DNA from 2 places in the Paraburkholderia dipogonis genome. Region 2 is predicted to be linked to the other one. Evidence: predicted binding sites of a transcription regulator. Region 2 holds the regulator's gene; the other holds the start of a gene.
The links. The regulator FNR, encoded in region 2, switches genes on or off when oxygen is low (the NO sensors DNR and NnrR bind a similar motif). The targets are predictions, from matches to a motif close to TTGATNNNNATCAA.
Positions count from the first base shown of each region.

Region 1: a site for FNR is predicted at 2,491-2,504, ahead of ACFSNN_RS05855 (universal stress protein). Genes of this name have one in related genera too.

Region 1 is NZ_JBHUFR010000006.1:265,710-270,126, forward strand. It holds gene ACFSNN_RS05845 (SUMF1/EgtB/PvdO family nonheme iron enzyme) at 1-718, opposite strand, end outside; gene ACFSNN_RS05850 (helix-turn-helix domain-containing protein) at 849-1,652, opposite strand; gene ACFSNN_RS05855 (universal stress protein) at 1,909-2,376, opposite strand; gene ACFSNN_RS05860 (FadR/GntR family transcriptional regulator) at 2,667-3,356, shown strand; gene ACFSNN_RS05865 (acyl-homoserine-lactone synthase) at 3,538-4,131, opposite strand; gene ACFSNN_RS05870 (helix-turn-helix domain-containing protein) at 4,285-4,417, shown strand, end outside.
Region 2 is NZ_JBHUFR010000013.1:220,636-225,052, forward strand. It holds gene ACFSNN_RS18555 (c-type cytochrome) at 1-315, opposite strand, end outside; gene ACFSNN_RS18560 (DUF1488 family protein) at 551-835, shown strand; gene ACFSNN_RS18565 (zinc-dependent alcohol dehydrogenase family protein) at 929-1,915, shown strand; gene fnr (fumarate/nitrate reduction transcriptional regulator Fnr) at 1,997-2,785, opposite strand; partial or broken gene ACFSNN_RS18575 (response regulator) at 2,873-3,208, opposite strand; gene ACFSNN_RS18580 (response regulator) at 3,430-4,080, opposite strand; gene ACFSNN_RS18585 (PAS domain-containing sensor histidine kinase) at 4,077-4,417, opposite strand, start outside.

The sequences.
Region 1 (4,417 bases), on a different contig from region 2:
CAATGAACTCGCGGAATGCGCCATTCGTCACCATATGGCGGTCGATTTCGAAGGCCGGCACCTCGACCCGCATTTCGCCGAACTCGTTGTCCCAACCAAAGCGTCCGCCGTCACGTGGCATGCCGAGCACAGTTGCGCCGGCCGGTATGCTGACCATCGACGACAACGCGTCCCGCGGTTCCGCGCGCGTCACGACAGGCTCGCGCAACTCGGTGACCTTCTGCGCCAGCGGTAACTGATGGAGCATGTACGCCAGCGTTTCCGCATGCATCAACCGATGTTCGATCGCCACGTTCAGCAATTGCTCGGAGGCGTCGGCTTGCGCGCCGTTGCGGCCGAGTTGCGCGGCGTGCGTTAGCGCGTCGAGCTCGCGGTCGATCTGCTCGCGCGCACGCAAGCCGTAACTGCGCACGACGTCGAGCGACGGCCAGTCACTCGGTTGATCGGTCGGAAAACCGCCGTCGACGGGATCGATGCCGAAGGCAAAAAGCTGGTCGAGGTGTGGATCGAACGCCGGCAGATCGCAGAGGCGTTGATCGAACAGATTACGATCGAAAGCCTCCAGATGGCCGATGTAAAACACGATCCGGTGGCGCTCGCGGATCGGCCGTTCGTACAGAAACTCGGGTTTGACGATGGAAAACAATGCGTCGGTCACTTGACGCGCTTCGATCAGGCGCTGCACGAGCGGGTGATGCGGGGCGGGGTCGCGATTCATTTCGCCGGGTCTCCTTGCGGGGGACGGACTAAAGACTGTACCCGCTCGCAGGAGCCATGCCAAGACGAAAGCGCGTGAAAAGAGCGTGCGCTAGGGGCGCGGCGGCGTCGGCCGCGCTCGCGCCAGGAGCCTAGACTTGCCGCAGACCGTCCAAATCGACGATCCGGATGTGCTTGCCCTGCGTGTCGATCAGGCCGCGCTTTTGAAATCTTGACAGGGTGCGGCTCACGGTTTCGAGCGTCATGCCGAGGTAACTGCCCATGTCCTCGCGTGTCATGCGCAGATTGAATTCCGCCGACGAATAACCGCGCCGCGCGTTGCGCTCGGAGACGTCGAGCAGGAATGCCGCCACCCGTTCGTCCGCCGAGAGCGAACCGAGCACCATCATCTGCGCGGCTTCGCGCACGATCTGCTCGCCCAGCAGTTTGTGCATACGTTCCTGCATCGAACCGATTTCGCGGCACAGCGACTTGAGCGCGGTATAGGGGACGATGCAGACCGTACTGTCTTCAAGAGCGAGCGCGCTGCAGGCGTGCACGTCGTCGCTGATGCCGTCGAGGCCGAGCGCTTCGCCCGCGAGCCGCAAGCCGGTGACCTGTTCGCGGCCGTCGCGGTGCGTCATGACGGTTTTCATCGAACCGGAGCGGACGGCGTAGATGTTGTCGAAGCGGTCGCCGCTGCGATACAGCGCTTCGCCGCGTTGAACTGAACGCGCGGAACAGATGAGCGTTTCGAGCTTCATCAATTCCTCGGGCGACAGACCTTGGGGCATGCAGAGTTGCCGCATCGCGCAACTCGAACAGCGAGCGGCGGAACGTGCGCTTGCCCGTGACGGCGCCGCGCGGCGGCTGCCGCGCACCGGCGACGAACGTGCGGCAGAGGCTGCGGAATCGGCAGTGCCGGCGGAGTGCGTAACAGCAATAGGAGTGAGCATGTTCTGCAGCCAGTGAGGGTATTGACAGATTGTCCCATCGACCGGGTTGCCCGCTTCGCGTCAAAAAGACGCGTTCGGGCAGTCAGGTTTGTTGAGCAATGTCACACCGGCGTTCGTGAGTTGGTTTATGGACTGCTACGAAGGTGAGCAGGCAAACCCAACTCATACCTTGGCAGATGAAGCTCGCTTTTTGCAGAACGAGCGCACGCGCGGGCGATACGACAGTCAAGCGCATTGCGCACCAGTGCGGCGCTCATCAGTCCGCGTTACCGGACTTCCCCGCGGCGGACGGAATGAGCAACACGGGCAGGCTCGCCTGCCGCACGCAGCGCTCGGCGACGCTGCCGAGAATCAGGCGCTGAAAACCGCGTCGCCCGTGCGTGCCCATGACCAGCAGGTCGGCGTTGAAGTCGGCCGCGGCTTTGAGCACGACGACCGAAACATCGTCGATCGTGGAAGCGTCGCTCACCACAAGCTCGCCTTTCACGCCTTGCTCGGCCATGGCCTTGGCGAATTCGGCGCCGAGTTCCTTGCCCTCTTCGACGAGACGATTGCGCAAGACGGACGGGTCATAGCCGGGCGCTTCGAAATACATTGGTGTGTTCTCGACGACATATAACGGCTGCAAAACCGCGCCGCTGGCTTTGGCGAGCGCGAGCGCTGCTTCGAATGCACGGCGGGAGGTGTTGCTGCCGTCGACCGCTACAAGAATGCGTGTGTACATATCGACTCCGCGTCTGAAGGATCCGGATGCCGCAGTTGTTTCCAACCGGCTGGGCGCAATGACGATCATCGCTGATGTAAGCCTGAATGATCGCCGAAAAACATGCGCTGGACCTGGATGTAAATCAAACTCTTGTCAAATTTTTCGACGGTGTTGTCAAGTTCGGCGAGCGCCTGTGGGCAAGCGTTGACGGGATTTCGCGCCCATTCGCAAGGCATATCCACGACTGGGACAAAGGAAGGTTTGCCTTACAATTACAACCTACTCAGACAAGCTGCTTCAGTCCGCTGATGAACGAGCGCAAAACGACGGGCTTGCCCGACAAGATCTACGGCGACATTCTCAACCGCATTGTCGAAGGCGAGTACAAGGAAGGTGAGCGCTTGCCGACCGAGCATGCGCTGGCCGAGCGTTTCGCGACGTCCAGGCCGACGGTCCGCGAAGCCTTGGCGCGCTTGCGGGCGGACGGCATCATCATGACCCGGCACGGCTCGGGTACGACGGTCGCGCGCCGGCCGGACCCGGACGTGCGCCGCTTCGCGCCGCTCGAAACGCTGTCCGATATCCGTCGCTGCTATGAGTTTCGCATCGTGAACGAAGCGGGCGCCGCGGAGCAGGCGGCGCTCAAAGCCGATGCCGACGACATCGCCGCCATCCAGCACGCATGGGACCAACTGGAGGGGATCATCGAGACGCAAGGGATCGGCGCGAAAGACGACTTTATGTTCCACCTGGCGGTGGCGCGCGCGTCGAAGAACCCTTTTTTCATCACGGTTATGTCGTTCATCGAGGAGCAGATCCTGTTCAGCATGAACCTTTCGCGGAATCTTTCGCTGGTGAAGACGGTGGCGCGGCAGCGGCTCGTGCAGGAGGAGCACAGGGCTGTGCTCGACGCGATCCGCCGCAAGGATGCGCCAGGCGCGGCGAACGCCATGCGAGCGCATCTCGAGAACGCGCTCGAGCGGATGTTCGGCTCCTGATCTGCCGCCTTGGTCGCCTCGTCGCGCGCGAAGGCTGCGGCGAGCTGCCGTGCTAGCGGGCAAGTGCGATTCCAAGGCCGGCTGATGCGGCGTCGAATCGCCACTGTCGCGGCAGCGAACCGGCCGCCGGCTAACAGCCAGGCAGCAGGCAGGCTGCAACTAGCGGGCGGACAGGCGAGAGCTACGCAGCAACGGCCATCGGTCCGAACAGCGCAGTGCGAGTCTTCGGACTCACGGCGATATCTAGCGCCACCGCTCGCTCCACACCGATCTGCAATGGCGACCCGAGCCGGCTGATGTCGATACCGGTTTTGCGCAGCAGCCGCTCGATCGGCGTGGTGGTCACGGTGACATACCGCGTGATGCCCATCTGGTCGGCGAACGTCACCAGTTCGTGGATCGCCTGCATGGTGAGGTCAGCAAAGCCGAACGACTGCTCCTCGCCGCTGGTCTCGATCGCGAACCGGCTCAATTCCCAGATGTGCCGCCCAACCGGCGCGGCCGCGCCATGCAGCAACTGCGGGAAGGTGTCCTTCAGCATGTTGGGGCCCTCGGTCGGCATCAGGCGCCAACAGCCGCGCACTTGCCCGTTGTCGGCCTGGATCAGCATGTAGTGCGGCCCGAGCGCGTCATAGCCGTCGATCTCCATGCCCGCGATGGTCGGAATATCCCACCCGAGCCGCCCATGAAATACTCGCGCCCGCAGGCGATACATCTCGTTAATGTCCGCGTTGTCGAATTCCTGACGCATTCCAATCCGGATTGCTGTTTGCATGACGTTCTCCTGAACGTGTTGGGGTACCCAATACGCAAGAAAACTTATGCATTTTGAATGTTTCCGCCACCTACCTACCTGGATAGGTGTGCATGCTTATCGGGTAACGCAGAATTCGAGACAAGCACTGCACTCAACCGACAGGACCGAAAAATGGAACTCATCGAAAATCATTGGCAACCGCAAACCGGCCTTCAGACCCGTCCGGCGGAGCCTTCCACGGCGGTGGACCGGGTTCTGATCATTGCTTATCGCAAGAAGAAAAAAGAAAGCCAACGCCGTTTCT
Region 2 (4,417 bases):
CACCAGCGTGTGCGCATCCTCTGCCGACAACGGGCCGCCGCGATCGGCGGGCAACGGCATCGCCATGTCGCCCCAATGCGCTTTGCCGCCGAGGCGCAGCTTGTGCTCCAGCATGAACTGCGCGTCGGGCACATTGCGGTAGCGCTCGGCGATCTGCTGGAACGACGGCGCGAGGAACGGCGCATCGCGCGTGTGGCAAAACATGCAATGCTGCTGATCGACTAACGCGGTCGGCTCCGGATCGGCGTGCGCGGTGGAGGCAGCCAGCACGAACACGGCGCATGCCGCCAGGCAGCTTCGGGATAGGGTGTTCAAGGCACGCGCTCCTTTGCAACGGGCATGAGTTCAGTGTAGGAGCGGTGGCTTGCGTGCCGTTGACCTCGGTCAACCAGAACGCAGGCCCTGAATTTGACGTATCGTGCCTAGCTCCTATGCTGATGACAGATGGGCGTCGCACGCAACGGGCTGCCCGAGAACGCGGTGCACGACGCGTGGGCGTGCAGAAACGCCGTCCCAGGCTCCCAGCCTCTCATCCTGCGCAACGAACCAGGTGGCGGTCATGAAGATTTATTTTCCCGAGGAACATCCGGAGTATTGCGCGCGCGATCTCGTCGTCGCGTTTCCGGCCGAGGTGGATGGAGCGCGCGTGCAGTGCGCAATTACCGCGGAGGCGCTAGAAGATCATTTCGGCGCCGTCTCGCTGCGCGAAGACGATCTGATCACCGCATTCAACTCCAACCGGCATCCGATCGAACACGCAGTAAGGCGACTGCTTAACGAGATCGGTGCCAAGCCGGTGCTGATGCACAGCGGCTACTTCCGTTTTTGCGAGTGAATCCCGTGGGACGGCGGAGCGCACGCCTCTTTCGATGCGTCACGCCGGCACGAAGCCGGTTATTCGCCGCTCAGCAAGTTCGAGGAGAAGCCAATGCGTGCGATGCTATTCGACGGCAGTACGTCGTTTCTGCGCGAGCAGGAGTTGCCGGATCCCGTGCCCGGCGCCGGCCAGATCCTGATCGATATTCACGCGTGCGGCGTGTGCCGCACCGATCTTCATCTGGTTGACCATGAGCTCGGGCATCCCAAACAGCCTGTCATTCCAGGTCACGAAATCGTCGGCACGGTAGCCGGGCTCGGCGTGGGCGTGACGGGGTTCGTCCTCGGAGACCGGGTGGGAGTGCCCTGGGTTGGCCACACGTGCGGGCATTGCCGCTACTGCCTGTCGGCGCGGGAAAATCTTTGCGACGATCCCCGTTTTACCGGCTACACGATCGACGGCGGTTTCGCGGAGCGCACCGTTGCCGACAGCCGCTACTGCTTTCACGTGCCGGAGCAGTACAGCGACATCGAAGCGGCGCCGCTGCTATGCGCAGGCCTGATCGGCTATCGCACGTTGAGCATGGCGGGCGACGCGCAACGCATCGGCATTTACGGTTTCGGGGCCGCGGCGCATATCGTCGCGCAGGTCGCGCGTCATCAACAGCGCACCGTGTACGCGTTCACGCGCCCGGGCGATCACGCGGCCCAGCAACTCGCGCTGCGTCTCGGCGCGGCGTGGGCGGGCAGCAGCGCGGAGGCACCGCCGGAGGAGCTCGATGCGGCTTTGCTTTTCGCGCCGGTCGGTGCACTCATTCCGTCAGCATTGCGAGCGGTCGCGAAAGGTGGCGTGGTGGTCTGCGGCGGGATTCACATGAGCGACGTCCCGTCGTTTCCGTACGCGTTTCTGTGGGGCGAGCGTCGCGTGGTATCGGTTGCGAATCTGACCCGCGATGACGGGCTCGCCTTCATGCGCATTGCTGGCGAGACGCGCCTCGAGATCAAAACGACGACGTATCCGCTGACGGACGCCAATCAGGCCTTAAGCAACCTGCGCGATGGCAGGCTCACCGGTGCGGCAGTGCTCGCCGTCCGTTAGCGTGGCCGGGCCCGGCGGTCCGCGTCGCCTCACGATCGTGGTGTTCGCGGCCGACGGCCGGATCGCGAGCGACGTCCGTACTCAAACCCGCACGAGGCCTTCGTGATCGAGAATCCGGATGTCCTTGCCGTGCGTATCGAGCAGTCCGTCGCGCTGAAATTTAGAGAGCATCCGGCTGACCGTTTCGAGCTTGATTCCCAGATAACTGCCGATTTCCTCGCGCGTCATGCGCAGGTGAAATTCCGCCGGCGAATATCCGCGCTTTCTCAGGCGGTCCGACAAATTTAGCAGGAATGTCGCCACCCGCTGCTCGGCGGACATCGTGCCGAGCAACATCATCTGCGATGACTCGCGCACGATCTCGCCGCCCATCATGCGGTGCACGTGTTGCTGGACCGCTTTGACTTCGCGGCACATGGCTTCGAGAAGATGGAAGGGGATGATGCAAACCTTGCTGTCTTCGAGTGCGACAGCATCGCAACTATGGTGGCCGGAGCAGACGCCGTCCAGGCCCAGCGAGTCGCCGGCGAGATGAAAGCCGGTGACCTGTTCGCGGCCGTCGCGATGCATGACGACGGTCTTGAACGAGCCCGCGCGTACTGCGTAGATGCTCTGAAACGCGTCGTTCGCGCGATAGATCGTTTCGCCCTGTTTGATGGTTCGCGACGGGCAGATAAGCGATTCGATCCTTTGCAATTCTTCGGCTGTCAGGCCGTGCGGCATGCAGATCGAGCGCATCGAGCAGGCCGTGCAGCGCGGTGCGCCCTTGCGCGACGCGCTTGCGTTTGCCGATACTCGTCCAGGGAGCGGCGATCCTTGCGGACGGGCAAGCGCGGGCGCGATGGCGGGAGATGCGGCGACGTCAGACATGGTGTGCTCCTGTTGAAAGACGGCGTGCGTGCGATGTTCGCCAGCAATCCGTTGGATCGTGCTTAGTGCGAGATCGAATTCGCCGGTCTTGTCGAAAAAGTAGCGGGCGCCGCCTTTCAGGCATGCGCGCCGAAACCAGGCGCCGGAATGATTCGTCAACACCATGACAATCACATGCGGCATTCCTTGTGCAAGCAGCCCTAGCAACTCCATGCCGGTGCCGCCGCTCAGATGCAACTCCGTCACGACCAGATCGGCCATACCTGTGTCGATGCCGGCGAATGCCGCAGCGGGCTCCTCGGCTTCGCCGACGATCTCCACGCCGTCGAGTGCGCCGAGCAGCGCGGCCAGACGGCGCCGCACCAACACGGCATCGTCGACGAGAAAAACACGCAGCGCGCGGTGTTCAGGGCTTGAGTTCATGGCTCGAAGTATCGGCCGCGCTATCTCAAAATAAAATCGGCGCCGAATGAGCTTCGAGTAGGCAAGCGGGAAGGCGTGTAGGGGGTTTCCTACACGATGGTCAGGCGGATGAGGAAGATGCCGCGAGCTGCGCGTGTATCGAGCTACAGATCAGAGGGGCGAGCGGTTTCCGGGGCGCGCACAGTGCGGCGCCACCCGCCAGGGGAAGGCTGCGAAGGCGCTCAGATGCCGTCTTCTTCGTCGCTGACCAGTTTGTGGCGCATCGCATAGCGCACCAGCGCCGCTTCGTGTGGCATCTGCATTTTTTCGAGGATGCGCGTCTTGTACGTGCTGACGGTCTTGCTGCTCACGCACAGTTCGGCCGCGATCTCGGTGATCGTTTGACCGGCTGCAATACGCTTCAGGACGTCGAACTCCCGATCCGACAGCCGTTGATGCGGCAGCAGATCGGTCGGTTCGTTCAGGCTTTGCGCGAACCGCTCGGCCATCGCAAGGCTCACGTACACACCGCCGGCGGCGACCTTGGTCACGGCCGCCACCAGTTCGGCGCTCGCGCTTTCCTTTGTCAGGTAGCCGGACGCGCCGGCTTTGAACGCGCGCACCGCGTATTGCTGCTCGGCGTGCATGGTCAGCACCAGGATGCGCAGGGCCGGCTTTTCTTCCTTGATCTGCTTGATCAGCTCGACGCCGTTGCGGCCGGGCATGGACAGATCGAGCACCAGCACGTCGGCTGCGCGCTCGCGGATCAGCGCGACGGTGCTGACGCTATCGTTCGCTTCGCCGGTGACTTCGAAGCCGCTCGCGCCCTGCAGGATATGGCGCAGACCGTCGCGCACCAGCGCGTGGTCGTCGGCAATCAGGACGCGCGTCATGTTTGTATCTCCTGCATTTGTACGGTCTCCGCCGGAATGGTGACAGTCAACACAAAGCCTTTGCCGTGCGCGGTATGAATATCGACCGCCCCGCCGAGCATGTGCGCGCGTTCGCGAACGCCGAGCAGGCCGAAGGACTTGGCCGCCGGCTCGGCCGTGCGGTGCGCGCCCTGGCCATTGTCGGCGATGCTGAGCTCGAAGGCCTGCTCCTTCGCCTGCAGGCTCAGTGTCACCAGCGTGGCGTCCGCATGGCGCGCAACGTTTGTCAGCGCCTCCTGCACGATCCGGAACAGCGCGGTGGCGCCTGCCGGGCTGAAGCGAGCGTCGCCGGTCTCGA